DNA from 2 places in the Microbacterium sp. SW12 genome. Region 2 is predicted to be linked to the other one. Evidence: predicted binding sites of a transcription regulator. Region 2 holds the regulator's gene; the other holds the start of a gene.
The links. The regulator LexA, encoded in region 2, represses DNA repair genes until DNA is damaged. The targets are predictions, from matches to a motif close to TCGAACANNTGTTCGA.
Positions count from the first base shown of each region.

Region 1: MICSW_RS00810 (intein-containing Rv2578c family radical SAM protein) is a predicted target of LexA. The motif match lies at 5,993-6,008, and genes of this name have one in related genera.

Region 1 covers NZ_AP024335.1:157,554-166,800, reverse strand. The annotation lists gene MICSW_RS00845 (GNAT family N-acetyltransferase) at 1-130, shown strand, start outside; gene MICSW_RS00840 (pirin family protein) at 127-1,122, shown strand; gene MICSW_RS00835 (ECF transporter S component) at 1,162-1,707, shown strand; gene MICSW_RS00830 (ABC transporter ATP-binding protein) at 1,803-3,437, shown strand; gene MICSW_RS00825 (hypothetical protein) at 3,398-3,655, shown strand; gene MICSW_RS00820 (energy-coupling factor transporter transmembrane component T) at 3,630-4,454, shown strand; gene MICSW_RS00815 (acyl-CoA dehydrogenase family protein) at 4,617-5,780, opposite strand; gene MICSW_RS00810 (intein-containing Rv2578c family radical SAM protein) at 6,017-8,131, shown strand; gene MICSW_RS00805 (DEAD/DEAH box helicase) at 8,271-9,247, opposite strand, start outside.
Region 2 covers NZ_AP024335.1:1,046,052-1,055,298, forward strand. The annotation lists gene MICSW_RS05235 (TolB-like translocation protein) at 1-680, opposite strand, end outside; gene MICSW_RS05240 (hypothetical protein) at 691-2,061, opposite strand; gene lexA (transcriptional repressor LexA) at 2,124-2,804, opposite strand; gene MICSW_RS05250 (LysM peptidoglycan-binding domain-containing protein) at 3,069-3,443, shown strand; gene MICSW_RS05255 (histidinol-phosphate transaminase) at 3,487-4,581, shown strand; gene hisB (imidazoleglycerol-phosphate dehydratase HisB) at 4,578-5,183, shown strand; gene hisH (imidazole glycerol phosphate synthase subunit HisH) at 5,180-5,848, shown strand; gene priA (bifunctional 1-(5-phosphoribosyl)-5-((5-phosphoribosylamino)methylideneamino)imidazole-4-carboxamide isomerase/phosphoribosylanthranilate isomerase PriA) at 5,912-6,658, shown strand; gene MICSW_RS05275 (SseB family protein) at 6,642-7,454, shown strand; gene MICSW_RS05280 (DUF1844 domain-containing protein) at 7,502-7,930, opposite strand; gene infC (translation initiation factor IF-3) at 8,209-8,826, shown strand; partial or broken gene rpmI (50S ribosomal protein L35) at 8,873-9,066, shown strand; gene rplT (50S ribosomal protein L20) at 9,097-9,247, shown strand, end outside.

The sequences.
Region 1 (9,247 bases), 890 kb from region 2:
CATGGCGGATGTCGCCTCCCGCGGCGAGACCGTCGTGCCGGAGTGCTCGTTCGTGGTGCGCTACCTGCAGAAGCACGAGGTGAACGGGCTCGACATCGCGTGGCCCCACGGGTCAGCGCCCCAGGAATGACCCGCCTCGATTCCGACGCAGCGGTCGCCGAAGAGGGTGCAGCCGACTGCGACGGACCCCGCCTGCTGAACCTCGAGATGCGGGATGTGCCGCTCGGGGGACTGCGCGCGATGCAGGTTTCCCGGGCACTCCCGCAGCGCGACCTGCCCCTTGTCGGGGCATGGTGCTTTCTCGACCGGTTCGGGCCGCAGCGAACCACCATGCGCGTCGAGCCGCACCCGCACATCGGCCTGCAGACCGTGACGTGGCCCATCAACGGCGAGGTGCGCCACCGCGACTCGGTCGGCAGCGACGTGATCGTGCGTCGAGGGGTGCTCAACCTCATGACGGCGGGCGCCGGGATCTCCCACTCCGAATACTCGGTAGGCGAGACGGATGTCGACCTCGACGCCCTGCAGCTGTGGGTGGCTCTTCCCGACGCAACCCGGTTCGGGGAGGCATCCTTCGAACAGCACGCGGATCTTCCGGTGCTCGACCTGCCAGCCGCCTCGGGGAGCGCGCAGGCTACCGTCGTGCTCGGAACACTCGGCGACGCGTCCTCACCGGCCACCGCACACACCCCGATCGTCGGTGCCGAACTGGAGCTGACGCCGGGAGCTGACGTGCTCGTGCCGCTCGAACAGGCGTGGGAGCACGCGCTGCTGCTGATCGATGGCGACGTGACAGTCAGCGGCGCACCCGGCGGGCAGGCGCACGACACCGCCGAACTAGATACGAACCACCTGCTCTACCTCGGCACACACCGCGACGCGATCACCCTGCGATCCACCGGGGGCGCGCGGATCTTCCTACTCGGGGGCGAACCGTTCCCGGACGAGATCGTGATGTGGTGGAACTTCGTCGGACGCTCACACGACGAGATCGTCGCCGCCCGCGAGGACTGGGAGAACGCGGCTGCCCGATTCGGTCACGTCATCGACCACGGCCCGGAGCGCATCCCCGCCCCGCCGCTGCCCGGAGTGCGACTGACCCGACGGCGCAGACGTCTCTGAGACCGACTTTGGTCCCGAACGCGGCAGTACGCTGATACGGTGGCCCGATCCTCCGTCCTGACGACGCGTGTGCTCCTCACGACCGCCGCCATCGGCGTCGCGACGGGGCTCCTCGCGGGTATTGCGGGCTGGGTCACGCCGTTCGTGCTCGGGATCGCACCGATCTTCTACGGATTCGTTCTCGGCGCACACGTGCTGCCGGGGATCATCGCGCAGGAGGTCATCCGTCTGCCCTGGGTCGCGCTCCTGAGCCACGTGTTCGCGGCCCTCGTGGCCAGCGCCATGGCTCCCCAGTGGGCGCTGCGGTTCCTCGGCACCGCGATCCTCTTCGGCGGCATCCAGGAGCTCGTTGCCGCCCTCACCCGCTACCGGGTGTGGGATGCCTGGCGGTTCTTCATCTCGGCCGTCGTCATCGGCATCCTGGTCGCTGTCGTCGTCGCCTTCGCCGCCGACCTCGCCTCCCTTCCGCTGCTGGCCCAGATCATCTACCTCATCGTGGCCGTGCTCGGCCCCGTCGCGTGGACTGCTGCGGGTCTGGGAATCGGCGTCTCGCTGCGGCGCGCTGGCGTCGCGCGGCGCGCGTGACGCTCCACGCGGCTTCCTCGCGAAACCGGAATCTCGGGGCGCGTGGAGTTAGGTTCAGCTAAGTTAGGGCATACTTCCCTTCCCGACGAGGACCCGTGACAGCTCCCCCCGACTCCGCCGCACGCTCGGCCTCCGTCGCCCCCGCTCCCGGCGAGACGGCGACACCGAAGCCGACCCACGGCAGGGAACACGCGCGGCTGCTGCAGCTGCGCGAGGTCGGGATCACACACGAGGGTGAGGATGCCGCGACCCCGGCATCCGTGTCGTTCGAGGTGTCGCGCGGCGACGTCGTGCTGCTTCTCGGGCCGAGCGGTTCGGGCAAGTCGACGCTCTCCCTCGCCATGAACGGGCTCATCCCGCACGCCGTTCCCGCCACGTTGACGGGCCGCGTCGAGGTAGCCGGGATGGATGCCGCGACGCACTCCGTCGCGCAGCTGTCGACCCAGGTGGGGATCGTGTTCCAGGACCCCGACGCGCAACTTGTCACTGGCACGTTGCTCGACGAGGTCGCGTTCGGGCCCGAGAACCTACGTCTGCCGGCAGCCGAGGTGCTCGCCCGCGCCGAGAGTGCGCTGCGTCGGGTCGGGCTGTGGGAACGGCGGTCAGAGAACCCCGATCGCCTCTCCGGAGGCGGTCGGCAGCGGCTCGCAATCGCGTGCGCCTTGGCCATGGGTTCGCCCCTTCTCGTGCTCGACGAACCGACGGCAAACCTCGATCCCCGCGGGATCGATGACGTCTATGCCGCCCTGGACGAGCTCGCGGCATCCGGCGACAAGGGGATCGTGCTCATCGAGCACAACCTCGACGCCGCCGCCCCGTTCGTGAACCGCGTCGTCGTGCTGGATGCCGCGGGCGTCGTGATCGCCGATGGGGCGGTTGACGAGATCCTGCGGGGGCGCGCGGCCGAACTGCACGACCTCGGCGTGTGGCTGCCGACCTCGACGCTCGCGGCTCTGCGCCTGCGGGAGGCCGGGTACCGCTTCGACACGCTGCCGATCAGTCCCGACGAACTGCGCGCGGCACTCGATCGTCAGCCCGCTCCTGCCGCTACACGCGAGGCGGGGTCGGGTGCGGGTGCGGCGACCGAGACACGGGTGTCGGCATCCGGCACGCGCATCGAGGTGCGCGGACTCACGCTGCGCCGCAAGAAGACGGAAGTTCTGACGGATGTCTCGCTCGAGGTTCGCGACGGCGATTTCCTCGCTATCGTCGGTGCGAACGGGGCGGGTAAGACGACGCTGATCCAGGCTCTGGCCGGGGTGCTCACGCCGCCCCGGGGCACCGTCCGGATCGACGGCCTCGATGTTGCCCGCCTGGATGACCGGGCTCTGTCGACCCATGTGGGGTTCGGGTTTCAGAACCCCGAGCACCAGTTCATCGCGGCGTCAGTGTTCGACGAGATCGCGCACGGCCTGCGACGCCAGCACCTCGACGAGGCGGAAATCGAGCGGCGCACCCTCGATCTTCTCGACCGCTTCGGGCTGCGCGAGCGCGCGCACGTTCATCCGTTCCTGCTCTCGGGGGCCAGAAGCGGCGCCTCTCGGTCGGAACCGCCCTTGTCGCCGGCGCTCGCGTGCTCGTCCTCGACGAGCCGACGTTCGGACAAGATCGCGCCCGAGCAGACGAACTTCTCGGTCTGCTGCGCGACCTCAACCGTGAGGGCACGACCATCATCGTCGTCACCCACGACATGCAGCTGGTCGCCGAGTACGCCGACCGCGTGGCGGTGATGGAGTCGGGACGCCTCACGGCGTGCGGAGCGCCGGGCGAGGTGTTCGCGGATGCCGAGCTCATCGCCCGCGCGGGCCTGCGGGTCCCGCCGCTCGCGCGCGCCCTCGCCCCGCTCGCCACGCACCCGGAACTGCGAACGGTCACCCGCGTTGCTGACCTTCCCGGGGTGGCCCGTGACGACGGCGCCGACAATGCTCCCGGCATCCGTTGCCGATGACCCGTACGCCGCCGTGCGGCGCACCTCTGCGGTGCGCTTCCTCTACGGGCTGAACCCGCTTGCGAAGATGGCAGCGGTCCTTCCGGCGCTCGTGCTGCTCGTATTCGTGCGCGATCTTGCGACACCGGTGGCGTTTCTCGCGCTGTCGTACCTCGTGCTGCTCGTCGGCGTGAGTCTCAGCATCCGAGCCGCCGTCCTTCTCGCACTGGCGATACCCGGCGCCATAGCGGTGTTGGGCTTCGGCTTCGCGCTCTGGACGGATGCCGCACTCGTCGCCGACACCCCGCCCGTGCTGCAGATCGGGGCATGGACCCTCTACAGCGGCGCTCTCGAGATCGGACTCGCAACGGGGTTGCGGCTCGCTGCGATCCTCGCGCTCTCGCTCATCCCGGGCCTCAGCACGACCGGTCCCGATCTCGTGCGGGCCTGCGTGCAGCAGCTGCGCGTCCCGTACCGGATCGGGTATACAGCCCTGGCCGCGTTCCGCTTCGTGCCCCGGTTCGGTCACGAGCTTGAAATCATCCGGCAGGCCCACCGCGTGCGCGGCGCGCACCGCGGGCGCGGACCGATCGCGAGTCTGCGCCGCTGGGCCAGCTATCTCGTGCCGCTGCTTGCCGGCGCGATCCGTCATGCCGAGCGGGTGGCCCTCGCGATGGACTCCCGCGCCTTCGGCGCCTACCCCGATCGCACCGAGCGACACCTCGTGCCGTTCCGCGCCCGCGACGTCGTCTTCATCGCCGCTTTCTGGCTAGCCTCCGCCGCCCTCTTCGCCCTCTTCTTCCCCTGGGGCATCGCCTAACCGTTCAGCCGAGTTGTCCCTCGCCCAGCCGAGTTGTCCCTCGCCCAGCCGAGTTGTCCTTCACCCAGCCGAGTTGTCCCTCGCCAAGGCACCACGAACGACGGATGCCGCGACCCGCGCCTCCTGAGAGGGCGGTGTCGCGGCATCCTGTCGCAGGTGTGATCAGCGCTTGCCAGCGAGGTCACGCCCGACGATCTCGCGCATGATCTCGTTGGTACCGCCGTAAATGCGGTGGACGCGAGCGTCGAGGAACGCGCGCGCGATCGGGTACTCCGTGATGTAGCCGTACCCGCCGTGCAGCTGGACCCCGAGGTCAAGGACCGCCCACTCTCGCTCGGTCGCCCAGAACTTGTACTTCGCGGCCTCCTCGGCCGAGAGCTTCTTGTCGGCGTACGCGCGCATAACCCGATCGGTATATGCCCACAGCGCCTCGACGTCGGCAGCCATGTCGGCAAGCCGGAATCGGGTGTTCTGGAAGTCAGCGATCCGCTCCCCGAAGGCCTCGCGGTCCTTCGTGTAGGCCAAGGTCCAGTCCAGGGCTGCCTGAGCCGCGGCGGCACCCGCGACACCGATCGACATGCGCTCGAGGGGCAGGTTCATCATGAGCTGCACGAAGCCCATGCCCTCGCGGCCGCTGATGAGGTTCTCCTCGGGAACGAAGACGTCGCTGAACGAAAGCTCAGCGGTGTCGTGGCCGTGGAAGCCCATCTTGTGCAGCTTCTTGCCGTGGTCGAAGCCTTCCATACCGTTCTCGATGAGCATCAGGCTGAAGGCATCCGGGCGGTTGCCCTCGCCGGTCTTGACGAAGGTGACCACCAGGTCGGCGGTCTTGCCGCTGGAGATGAAGGTCTTGGCGCCGTTGACGACGTAGCCGCCGTCGACTTTCTTCGCGATCGTCTTGATGCCGCGAAGGTCGCTTCCTGCGCCGGGCTCGGTCATGGCGAGCGCACCGATCACCTCACCGGTCGCCATACCGGGAAGCCACTTCTCCTTCTGCTCCTGGGTACCCATGTGCACGAGGTAGGGCACGGCCAGGTCGTCCTGGATGCCGAAAGCACCGGCCAGCGATCCCGAGCCTGCCGCGATGACCTCTTCCATGACGATCGCGCGGAAACGGTAGTCCTGCAGCATCCCGGCGCCGCCGAACTCCTCCGGCACCGACAGGCCGATGAGGCCGGACTCACCCGCGGCCTTCATCGTCTCGCGGTCGATCTCGCCTTCGGCATCCCACCGGGCAATCGCCTCGTTCGTGACGTAACGCTTGACGAACTCCTTGACGACGTCGCGGAACGCCTCGTGGTCTTCGTCGTAGATGTCGCGCTCCATGTGAGCCCTTCCTTCCACATCGATGGCGCGGGCCTGCCGGAATCGGCGGATCGGCCCCGTCGCCGACGCGATTCTATGCCCGCGTACCGGTGCAGCTTCGAACCCCGTGTGGGATTGCGGTTCACGTCGGGCGGTACTGCGTCTCGCGTTTGTAGGATGCCTCCAGGTTCGGCATCCAGTTCGGGCAATCCAACCTGCGGGTTGACAGTTGATCGTATTTTTGTTCGACTGTGCGCATGCGGTGGAACGGGCAGACGATCGGCGCGAGCGATGGCAACGCGCTGCCCGGAATGGAGCACCTCGGCGGCTTCGTCCGATCCGTTACGACACCCGAGTTCGCGGGGATGACCTTTCACGAGGTCGTCGCCAAGAGCGCCCTCAACCACGTGCCCGGCGCCTCGGGGATGCCGTTCGACTGGACAGTGAACCCCTACCGGGGATGCAGTCATGCCTGCTCGTACTGCCTAGCTCCGGAAACCATGATCCTGCTCGCCGACGGCCGCACCCGCGCCCTCGGCGATCTTCGAGTCGGAGAATCGATCATCGGCACCGAACGCCGCGGAGAGTACCGCCGGTACGTTGCCACAACGGTGCGCGCGAAGTGGGCGACGGTCCGACGCGCACACCGCGTGACCCTCGCCGATGGGACAGAGCTCGTCGCAAGCGCCGATCACCGCTTCTTGACCGAGCGAGGCTGGAAGCACGTGACGGGAGCGATGAGTGGACCGGAGCAGCGTCCCTACCTAACTTTTAACAACCGGCTGATGGGTTTCGGGATTGGAGCGGCGAGAGTCACAGGGCACGACGCCACCGACAGATGGTGGCGGCTGGGCTACCTTGCGGGGATGATTAAGGGCGACGGGATGATTCTGCACAAGACATACCCGCGTGGGGGTCGCACCGGCGCGATTCACGCCTTTCGGCTCGCTCTCGCGGACACGGAGGCTCTCGAACGCACCCAGGCGCTATTGGCGCTCGAGGGAATCCCCACCAACGTCAGGCCGTTTACAGCTGCAACCGAGCAGCGGCGCGCCATGCTCGCTATCCATACAGCACGCAAAGAGGCGGTGGCCGCAATTGAGGCCCTTATCCAGCGACCTACAGACCCGAGCGAGGAATGGCTGGCCGGATACCTGGGCGGGATCTTCGACGCCGAAGGCTCCTGTTCGCGGGGTGTGCTGAGAATCAGCAACAAGAACGAGGACGTGCTCGGTACGGTCCGCGAGGCACTTGCGTGCTTTGATATCCCTGCCGTCACCGAGGGGCCGCGGCCGAACGGGGTGAGCGCTATCCGGGTCACGGGCGGGCTGGCTTCGCGAATGCGTTTCTTCGAGATCTCACGGCCCGCGATCACGAGAAAGCTCTCGATCGTCGACGGTGCGGTGAAGACATCGAGTGACCTCCGCGTCGTCGGAATCGAAGACCTCGGGCACAGCATCGACATGGTCGACATCACGACCGGCACCGGTGATTTCATCGCGAACGGCGTCATCAGTCACAACTGTTTCGCCCGAGGCACGCACGAGTATCTCGAGCTGGACGCCGGGCGCGACTTCGATTCGCAGATCGTCGTGAAGGTCAACGTCGCCGACGTGCTGCGCACGGAACTCGCGCGACCCTCCTGGACGGGCGACCCAGTCATGCTCGGCACGAACACCGACCCCTATCAGCGGGCCGAGGGACGGTACCGACTCATGCCCGGGATCATTCAGGCGCTGACGGATGCCGGTACCCCGTTCTCGATCCTCACGAAGGGCACGCTGCTGCGCCGCGATCTTCCGCTTCTGACGGAAGCCTCCCGTGAGGTCGACATCTCGCTCGCGATGTCGATCGCCGTCTTCGACGATGCACTACAGCGCACCCTCGAGCCGGGGACCCCGAGCGCCGCGGCGCGGCTCGAGACCGTCCGCGCAGCGACGGATGCCGGATTCCGCGTCACTGTGTTCCTGATGCCGATCCTCCCCCACCTCACGGATTCGATCGCCACGCTCGATGACGCACTGGGGCGCATCCGCGCAGCCGGTGCACACCGGGTGGTCTTCGGCGCGCTGCACCTGCGGCCGGGGGCGAAGCAGTGGTTCTGGCAATGGCTTGAGCGGGAGCATCCGGAGTTGGTCGGCTCGTATCGCGGACTCTATCCGGGCGCTTCCGCCTACGCGCCGAAGGCCTACCGGCAATGGCTGGCCAAGCGCGTCCGTCCGCTGCTGCGGGTGCACGGACTGACCGGCCACGCCGAAGAAGAAGCTCCCCCACGCGAGCCGGTCCCCGGTCTGGCTGCGCGCCGCGCGGCGGCATCCGTCGTCACGACCTCGCGCGGCAGGCGGGCTGACGCCGCCGCCATGCTGTTCTGACGCCGCTGACGACTCCTCTTCGACGTAGGACAAATACCCGAGGTAGGACGATCCGGTGGGGATTCGTCCTACCTCGGAGATATTTCCTACCTAGCGCAGGGTGCCAGAGGCGCGGGAGTGCCGGGAGTGGTGCGGCGCGTCAGGCGTCGACGTCGGCGAGCTGACGGCCCGCGATCTCCTCGAGCAGGTCGTCGCCGATGCGCGCGTCCTCGAACGGCGCGTCGATCTCGGCGCGGTCGAGCATCTCGGTCATCCGGCGACGACGCTGACGCGTGATGAGCGTCACAACGCGGCCCTCACGACCGGCCCGCCCTGTGCGACCCGAGCGGTGCAGGTACGTCTTGTACTCGTCGGGAGCATCGGCCTGAACTACCAGGTCGATGTCATCGACGTGGATGCCGCGCGCGGCGACATCCGTGGCGACGAGCACCCGCACCCGCCCCGAGGTCAGCTTCTCGAGGTTCCGCGTGCGCTTGGCCTGGTTCAGGTCCCCGTGCAGCGCGAGGGACGGGATGCCGGCGTCGTCGAACTGCTCCGCGAGCATCTCGGCGTACGCACGCGTGCGGGCGAACACGAGGGTCTTGCCGTCGCGGTCGACGAGCGAGGTCAGGATCTCTGCCTTGTCGCGGTGGTCGATCACGAGAACACGGTGCTCGATGGTGCTCGAATCCTGGTCCTCGCCAGCAACCTCGTAGACGGCGGGCTCGACGAGGAACTCGTCGACGAGCGCGGCAACTTCACGGTCGAGCGTCGCCGAGAACAGCAGCTTCTGGCTGCCGTCAGCGGTGAGGCGCAGGATACGCTGCACCGGCTCGAGGAAGCCCAGCTCGCACATGTGGTCGGCTTCATCCAGGACCGCGATCCGAACCTCGGAGAGGTCGAGTTTGCCCTGTTCGACGAGGTCTTCGATGCGGCCCGGCGTGCCGACGATGACGTCGACGCCCTTCTTGAGGGCACCGACCTGGCGCGCCTGCGGCACGCCACCGTAGATCTGCGTCGTGAACAGGCCGACGCTGCGGGCGATCGGCTGGATCGTCCGGTCGATCTGCAGCGCGAGCTCACGCGTGGGAGCGAGAACCAGAGCCTTGGGAGAGCGACCGAACTCACGACGGCTTC
Region 2 (9,247 bases):
GCGACGGTCTGCCACTTCTCGATACGGCCGTTCACGAATCGACCGAGACGGAGCTCGGTGCTATCCCATGGCATGGCTGGATGATTCCAGGCGATCCAGGCGAGGTGGGATCCGTCGGGCGAAACCGCGGGGTGGGCGACGAAGTCACTCCCCGCCACCACGGAGACGATCTGATCCACATCGCTCGCGGCAGAACCGTTGCGCGGAACTCGCACGATGTCGCGAGCGGGAACGCCGGGCCGTGTGTGGTCTTCTCGGATCGCCCACAGCTCTCCGGCGGCGAACCGCAGTCCACCGAATCGCATCCGCGTCCCGGCCGGTGTCAGGGCGCGCGGCTCAGAATCCGGGGCGAGGATCCAGATCCGCTGGTCAGTCTTCTCGACGAAGCACAACGCGCCGTCATCCGTCGCTGCCCACGGGCCGCCGCCGTACTCGTGCACACGAGACCGAGCGTTCCACGGGGCGGGCAGGAGCTCTTCGACAGTCCCATCGGCCAGGCGCCGTCGGACTGTCGTGCGCCCACTCTCGGCTGGAACGCTCTGTCCCCACCAGATCTCCTCGCCGTCTGGGGCCGCGACGAACGCCGCACCTTCGTAGCGCGGGGACGCCGCGGCGACGGATGCTGCGGAGATCGGAGACGGCCAGGTGCCGTAGGGGAGCCGGGGAAGGGAGGAAGCCATGGTCCCCACGCTACGCGCGGTCGCTGGCGCGCTCCTCGACGACGATCTCCTCGGAGCCGTCCGCGTCGGCCACGTCCACCTCGATGACCTCGACCTCGACGATCTCGCGCCGCTGCAGCAACTCGAGGACCCACGCGACGATCAGCGTCACGAGGAACACCAGGACGACGTCGCTGAAGGAAAGTGGGCGGAGCGCAAGAAGCCAGATGACCGCGAGGACGACCAGCGCGATCCGGATCGCGACGCGGTACCGAGCGAGGAAGCGTCCGAAGGCGCCAGTGTTGAGTCCCCGCGCGGCGAGAGCGCCGCGGATAGTCGCGTTGAAGCCGCTTACGCCGCCACGGGTGGCGGTGGCTGAACGGCTCGACCCCATCAGCCAGCCGATGACCGCGATCACGAGACCGAGCAGCGCGATCACAAGCGCGCTCTGCGCCATGGATGCGGTGAGCTGCGCATAGATCACACTGAGGGCCGACGGGGAGAGGTCGAGCTGGCCGGCTACGACGGTACTTGCTGCAGCGCCGATACTGAATCCGGCAGCGAGCATGCCGCCGCCGATGAACAGTCCGACCCCCGTACCGATTACCGCGACGCTGCGGCGCCGCGCGATGACGATGGCCAGGACGAACAGCGCGATGGTCACGATCGAGAGCCACCAGCCGACAGCATCAGCGAGCGCATAGACAGTCCGGAACGCGATGAGCGCCTCGCCGTCGCCGATGATGATGGTCTTGTCGATGCCGGGGATGAGCCCGGCAACGCCGACCCCACTCTCGGTGAGCCGTTCCTTGACCTGGTCGATGATCGGGCCCAGCGCGATCCCGAGGCCGTCGTTGTCGAGGACGAGGATTCCGCCGCCGTCGGCTGTCGCGACGGTCGTGATCGAGCGGTGGACACCCCGAAGCGCGAAGGCCCAGACATCCGAGAAGGCATCTGACTCCACGATGCGTTCGACCGCGGAGTTGACCAGGTTCTGCACGCCCTGGGCAGCCGGCGCGCGCAGTGCGTTGAGCGCTGTCGATGCCGCGGGAGGCAGTCCCAGGTCCTCAATGCCGTCGAAGACCTGGTCGGTGAGGCCCGCGAAGTCGACCTGCGCATCGATGGCTGCCGTCGCCTCATCGACGATGAGTTCCTGGACGGCGGGATCCTCGGTCAACGGGGCGAACGTCGACACGAAGGCATCCTCGTCGACCAGCTGCACGCGTGCCCACGTGGTGACCACCGACACCGGCACGAGAATCGTCGCGATCACGATGACGAACGCCGACAGGGCGGCGCGCCACCACCCACCGGACGGGGAGGTGCGGACCGTCAGACGCGCGTTTTCAGCCTCGAGGGCGCGGATCCGGGATTCGAGGTCTTCGGGTGTCGGCGAGCTCATGGGCCCCATTTTGGCGGAAGACCACGTTCACCGCCTCACCCGAATATGGCGATCGGTGCGGCTCAGACCGCGCGAAGGACCGCCACGACCTTGCCGAGGACCGTCGCTTCGTCGCCGAGGATGGGTTCGAAGGCTGAATTGCGGGGGAGAAGCCAGGTGTGTCCATCCCGCTGGCGAAATGCCTTGACCGTCGCTTCACCGTCGAGCATCGCGGCGACGATGTCGCCGTTCTCGGCGGTCGCCTGGGAGCGTACGACCACCCAGTCACCGTCACAGATCGCAGCGTCGATCATCGATTCGCCGCTGACCCGCAACATGAAAAGCTCACCTTTGCCGACGAGCTGTCGGGGAAGCGGGAAGATCTCTTCGATCTGCTGATCAGCGGTGATCGGCACGCCAGCGGCAATGCGCCCGACGAGCGGCACCATCGCTGCGTCGCCGACAGACGGCGCGGTGTCTGCGGGGTTTTCAGCGGCCATGCCCGGTAGGTCGATGAGCACCTCCATTGCGCGCGTCTTGCCGGCATCGCGGCGAAGGTATCCGCTCAGTTCCAGCTGGTTGAGCTGATGCGTGACGCTCGAGAGGCTCTTGAGCCCGACGGCATCGCCGATCTCACGCATGCTCGGCGGGTAGCCGTTTCGGGCGATCGAGCGCTGGATCACCTCAAGAATCGCGAGCTGTTTCTCGCTGAGGCTGCGCCGCCGCCGCGTACTAGCGCGTTCCCGTACCGGCTCCTCGTTCATTGCCCCGCTCCTGTCGCTGCTCGCATCTGCCCGCACTCGTCTTCGAATGTCGGAGGTTGGTGATGACCTGTCTTCATCGAAACCGTAACCGCCTCAATACCCTTTCGGGGATACCCGGCCCGCGTGTCGTGTTCGAAACATCCCCGGGAGGAATCCGACTTGACAGCCAGAATACTCGAAGATAACTTCGGAAGAGAGCTTCGCATCCGCCACTCCTGGCCGGGCGGTGGATGCGAATCTCTCCTCGAGATGACGGAGGATGACATGACGACGATTGCTCTCGGCACCGCACCCACGACGATCGCTGCGGCCCGACCCGCCGCGAAACGGCTTCGACTGACTGCTCGTGGTCGAGCCGTCCTCACGGCGCTTGCTGCGCTGCCGGCGGTCATCGTCATCCTCGGCGTCATCTGGGGTGGCGGTGCCGCCCTCGCCTCCCTTGATTCCTCGGCGCCGGCGGGGACGTTCGAGACGGTCACCGTTTCGGCGGGGGACTCCCTGTGGTCCATCGCGCAAGAGATCGCACCGGATGCCGACCCCCGCGACGTCGTGGCCGAGATCTCCCGCCTGAACGGTCTGACGGGAAGCGTTGTGAGCGCGGGGCAGCAGCTCGCTATCCCCCTCGCCTACAGCGAGTGAATCCTGCTGAAGAACCGAGTGCGGCCTCATCAGGCACCGTACGATGGGACGGGTGACGATTCGCCTCGATGATCTTCCGCTCCGCGATGACCTACGGGGTCTCACCCCGTACGGCGCACCGCAGGCGCCACTTCCTGTCGCCCTGAATGTCAACGAGAACACTCACCCGGTGCCGCGGGAGGTAGCCGACGACATCCTGGATGCGATCGGACGCGCCCTCGGCGAGATCAACCGCTACCCGGACCGCGAGTTCCGGGAACTGCGTGAGGGATTCGCCGAGTACCTTCGCCATGGCCTCGTCGCCGACCAGATCTGGGCGGCGAACGGATCGAACGAGGTGCTTCAGCACGTTCTCCAGGCGTTCGGCGGGCCGGGGCGTCGCGCCTTCGGGTTCGCTCCCACCTATTCGATGTACCCCTTGCTGACGCGAGCGACCGGGGCCGAGTGGGTCTCCGGAAGCCGAGGTGCCGACTACACGGTGGATGCCGTATCGGCGGTCGACCAGATCGCTGCCGCCGATCCCGACATCGTGTTCCTGTGCGCCCCCAATAATCCGACAGGGACGCCGATGAGCCTCGAGGTGATCGAGGCCGCCTACGAGGCGACGCGCGGGATCGTGATCGTCGATGAGGCGTACTTCGAGTTCGCGCCTCGAACGGCGCCATCCGCGCTGTCGTTGCTGCCGGGCCGCGAACGCCTCCTCGTTTCGCGCACCATGAGCAAGGCGTTCGCCTTCGCCGGAGCCCGCGTTGGCTACCTCGCTGCCGATCCCGCCGTGATCGATGCCTTGCGGTTGGTGCGGTTGCCTTACCACCTCAGTTCGCTCACGCAGGCGGCGGCGCTCGCTGCGCTTGCCCACGCCCCGGTGATGCTCCAGATGGTGGATGAGATCGTGATGCAGCGCGATCGCATCTCGGCGACAGTCGAAGCTCTCGGCTACCGCGCCTACGAGTCGTGGACCAACTTCGTGCTGTTCAGCGGGGTAGAAGACCCCGGACGCACGTGGCAACAGCTTTATGATCGCGGCATCCTCGTTCGTGACATCGGCATCCCGCGCAGCCTGCGGGTGTCGGCCGGCACCGCCGAGGAGACCACCGCGTTTCTGGAAGCACTCGCGTCGATAGACTCTCGCGCATGAGCAGCAGCCGCACCGCATCGGTCACGCGAGCCACGAGCGAGTCGCGCGTCGAGTTGAGCCTTGACCTCGATGGCACCGGCGCCAGCACGATCGACACCGGCGTCCCGTTCTACGATCACATGCTCACGGCGTTCGCGAAGCACTCCCTGACCGACCTCACGGTGCGTGCCGAAGGTGACGTGGAGATCGACGCTCACCACACCGTCGAGGATGTCGCGATCGTGCTCGGTGACGCCATCCGTGAAGCCCTCGGCGACAAGTCGGGCATCTCGCGTTACGGCGACGCGCTCGTTCCGCTGGACGATGCCTTGGCCCAAGCTGTCGTGGACATCAGTGGACGTCCTTACCTCGTGCACGACGGCGAGCCCGACGGGTTCGCGCTTCACCTGATCGCCGGTCACTTCACGGGGTCGCTCGTGCGGCACACCTTCGAGGCGATCAGCTACCACGCCGGCCTCACCGTCCACCTCCGGGTTCTGGCTGGCCGTGATCCGCACCACATCGCCGAGGCCGAGTACAAGGCCTTCGCGCGCGCTTTCCGCCAGGCCAAGGCACTCGATCCCCTCGTGCGCGGTATCCCGAGCACGAAGGGTGCGCTGTGACCTCGGCGTCGACAACGACCGCGCGGCCGACGGTCGCCGTTCTGGACTACGGATCCGGCAATGTTCACTCTGCGGTCAAGGCGCTGGCCCTGGCGGGGGCTGACGCCCGCCTGACCGATGACCGCGACCTGATCATGGCTGCGGACGGTCTGGTCGTTCCGGGCGTCGGCGCCTTCCGCTCCGTCGTGGATGCGCTGCGCGAATCCCGGGCGGATCAGCTCATCGAGCGACGCTTGGCGGGCGGACGACCCGTGCTCGGGATCTGCGTCGGTATGCAGGTGATGTTCGAGCACGGTGTCGAGCGCGGAGCCGACAGTCTCGGACTCGGACAGTGGCCCGGCGCGGTGACCGAGCTCGACGCTCCCGTCCTGCCGCACATGGGGTGGAACACCGTCGAGGCCGGCTCAGGCTCGACGCTGTTCCGCGGGATCGAGTCGGAACGGTTCTACTTCGTCCACTCCTACGCGGCGCAGCACTGGACCCTCCCGTCGCAGGAGCCCTTCCCGAGCGCGGTCGTCACGTGGGCCACGCACGGCGTCCCGTTCGTGGCAGCCGTGGAGAACGGTCCGCTGGCGGCGACGCAGTTCCATCCCGAGAAATCGGGCGAGGCGGGCATCCGGTTGCTGGCGAATTGGATCGCGAGCCTTCCCGCGGCTACCCTCTGAACTCGTGCCTGCCTCCGAGAGTCATCGGCGTGCCGCGGGCTCCGTGAACCCGCCCGAGGAACCATGAACGACTTCGCGTCAACGCCCGAATTGATCCTGCTGCCCGCCGTCGATGTCGCCGATGGCAAGGCGGTGCGCCTCACGCAGGGTGCCGCGGGGTCGGAGACGAGCTACGGCGACCCGGTGGAGGCCGCCGTCGACTGGGCTCGGCAGGGCGCGCAGTGGATCCACCTGGTCGACCTGGATGCCGCCTTCGGCCGCGGCAGCAACGTCGGCGTCATTCGCAAGGTCATTAAGCAGGTCAAGGGCGTGCACGTCGAGGTATCGGGCGGCATCCGGGATGACCGCAGCCTCGAGCTTGCGATCGAGTACGGCGCCGAGCGCGTCAACCTCGGCACCGCCGCACTCGAGAACCCGGAGTGGGCGGCCGACGTGATCGGGCGGTACGGCGAGCTGGTTGCCGTCGGACTGGACGTTCGGGGAACGACCCTCGCCGCCCGCGGCTGGACGCAGGAGGGCGGCGACCTGTGGGCGGTGCTCGATCGTCTCGAGGATGCCGGATGCAGTCGCTACGTCGTCACCGACGTCACCAAGGACGGGACGCTGCGCGGCCCGAATCTCGACCTGCTTCGTGAGGTCACCACACGCACCCCCAAGCCGGTGATCGCGTCGGGCGGGGTGGCGACCCTGGATGACATCGCCGCGCTGCGCGAACTCGTTCCGCTCGGTGTCGAGGGAGCCATCGTCGGGAAGGCGCTGTACTCAGGTGCCTTCACCTTGGCCGAGGCGCTGGATGTCGCCGGAGGCTGACGATCGGTGCACCGGCGGTTCCGCTGCTGACGCACCACGACACACTGCAGACTCCGCCGGGTTTCCCTGGGAAGGTCGCAGCTTCGAGGCGAACCCGTTCTCCGGTGACGATGGATCGGCAGATCCCGAGCTCGTCAGCGCGATCGAGCGATTCCGGGCGGGTCAGGCTCCCGTCGGTGCGGTGATCGACGCGTACCGGTCGGCGCGCCTGTTGATCCCCCTCATCGCCGAGAAGGGCGACGAGGGGGTCGGCGCTCACGGGTTGACCGTCGACAAGACGCAGGAGCTGTCGATCGTCACCGTTGCCGCGCCCGACGGCAGGCGTGTGCTGCCGGTGTTCTCGTCGGTCGCGGCGATGAGCGTGTGGGACACCGCGGCGCGTCCCGTTCCGGCCGACGGCGTGCGCACCGCCGCGGCAGCCGTCGACGACGGCACAGACTTGATCGTGCTCGATCCCGGATCCGAGACCGAGTTCGTCATCCGTCGTCCCGCCGTGTGGGCTATCGCGCAGGGGCAGGCGTGGGAGCCTGCCCACTCTTCACCCGAGGTCTTCGCCGGATTCCAGGAGAGCATCGGCGCGGAGCTTGCCGTTCTCGATCTGTCGCTGGCCCCCGCTGATCCGCAGGCGCGGGGGAGAGGGCCCGAGGTGCAGGTCCAGCTGGACATCATGCCGGGCCTGGACCGCGAGGAGCTCGATGCCGTGCTGCAGCGGCTCGCGAAGCGCTGGTCGACGGATGACCGCATCGCGGTCCTCGTGGACTCCCTGGCCGTGAAGATCCGGCGCTCACAGGCCTGAGGACTCGCGCCCTGGCGCGGCGCATCCGGAGTGCGCGTCGGCTCTGGTCAGGTGACCGGACCGGTCCACTTCTCGCCCGGCCCCTTGCCGATCGGATCGTGAATGACGGATGCCTCGCGGAACGCGAGCTGCAGTGAGCGCAGGCCATCGCGCAGTGAGCGAGCGTGCATGTCGCTGATCTCCGGGGCACCTGCCGTGATCAGACCGGCGAGGGCGTTGATGAGTTTGCGAGCCTCATCGAGGTCTTTCTGCCGGTCGGGGTCGTCGGCGAGCCCGACCTTGACGGCGGCGGCGCTCATGAGGTGCACGGCGGTGGTCGTGATGACCTCGACCGCGGGAACGTCGGCGATGTCTCGGGACGCGGCAGCGGCGGCCTCGGCATCCTCTTCCCAGCGCTGCTCGCGCTCGCGGTCTCGGCGGTCTGCCGATTCGCTGTCGGATGCTGCGGAGTCGGGGATACCGGGAATCGTCGACACGTGGTGCTTTCTGCTAGACTCATGCGGGCTCCGGAGCGTCATGCCCCGGACACGAAAGAGGATCACATCCCACCCGCGCTTGCCGCTCAAGGCTACCGGGTCCACGCACTCCGCTTCTGCTGGCAACCTGGTTGTCGGGGGAGGTCGCACTCGAAGAACAGTCGAGTGGCAGGGTGCACGAAGCCGATGCCATGCGTCGAGCGGGTGGAGTGTTCTGATCTCACCCGCGACGCACCCCGTGTCGTGGTGCCTTACACCCGCACGAAGAGGAGTTCCGCATCAGCGATCCCCGTATCAACGACCGCATTCGCGTGCCCGAGGTCCGTTTGGTCGGTCCCGGCGGCGAACAGGTCGGTGTCGTTCGCGTCGAAGTCGCGCAGCGTCTGGCTCAGGAGGCCGATCTCGATCTCGTCGAGGTCGCTCCGAACTCGAAGCCGCCCGTGGTCAAGATCATGGATTACGGCAAGTTCAAGTACGAGGCTGCGCAGAAGGCGAAGGAAGCGCGACGCAATCAGGCCAACACGGTCCTGAAGGAAGTCCGGTTCCGCCTGAAGATCGAGCCGCACGACTACGAAACCAAGCGCAAGCACGCGGAGTCGTTCCTGAAGGCCGGCGACAAGGTCAAGGCAATGATCCTGTTCCGTGGTCGCGAGCAGTCGCGTCCCGAGCAGGGTGTGCGCCTGCTGCGCCGGTTCGCAGAGGACGTCGCCGAGTTCGGAACCGTCGAATCGAACCCCACGATCGACGGCCGCAACATGACGATGGTGATCGCACCGCACAAGAACAAGTCCGAGGCGAAGGCCGAGCAGAACGCCCAGCGCGCTGCCACCAAGGAGGCTGCACGTCAGTCCGCCCGCGGTGAAGCCCCCGAGCCCACGGCCGCTCCCGCCGAGTAGGCCCCCAGACTCCCGCCCGGCGGGAACCACAACGAAGGAAAACAAGATGCCGAAGCAGAAGACCCACTCGGGTGCCAAGAAGCGCTTCAAGGTCACCGGAACCGGGAAGATTAAGAAGCAGCAGGCGAACCTCCGCCACAACTTCGAGGGCAAGCCCACCAAGCGCACGCGCCGTCTGTCGGCAGACAAGATGCTCGCCCCGGTGACGCGAAGGTCGCCAAGAAGCTCCTCGGCATCTGAGCGCCCCGGTACGAACAGGAACGAAACGAAATGGCTAGAGTCAAGCGGGCTGTCAACGCCCACAAGAAGCGTCGCGTCATCCTCGAGCGCGCATCCGGCTACCGCGGACAGCGCTCGCGCCTGTACCGCAAGGCGAAGGAGCAGGTCACCCACTCGCTCGTCTACGCGTACCGCGACCGCC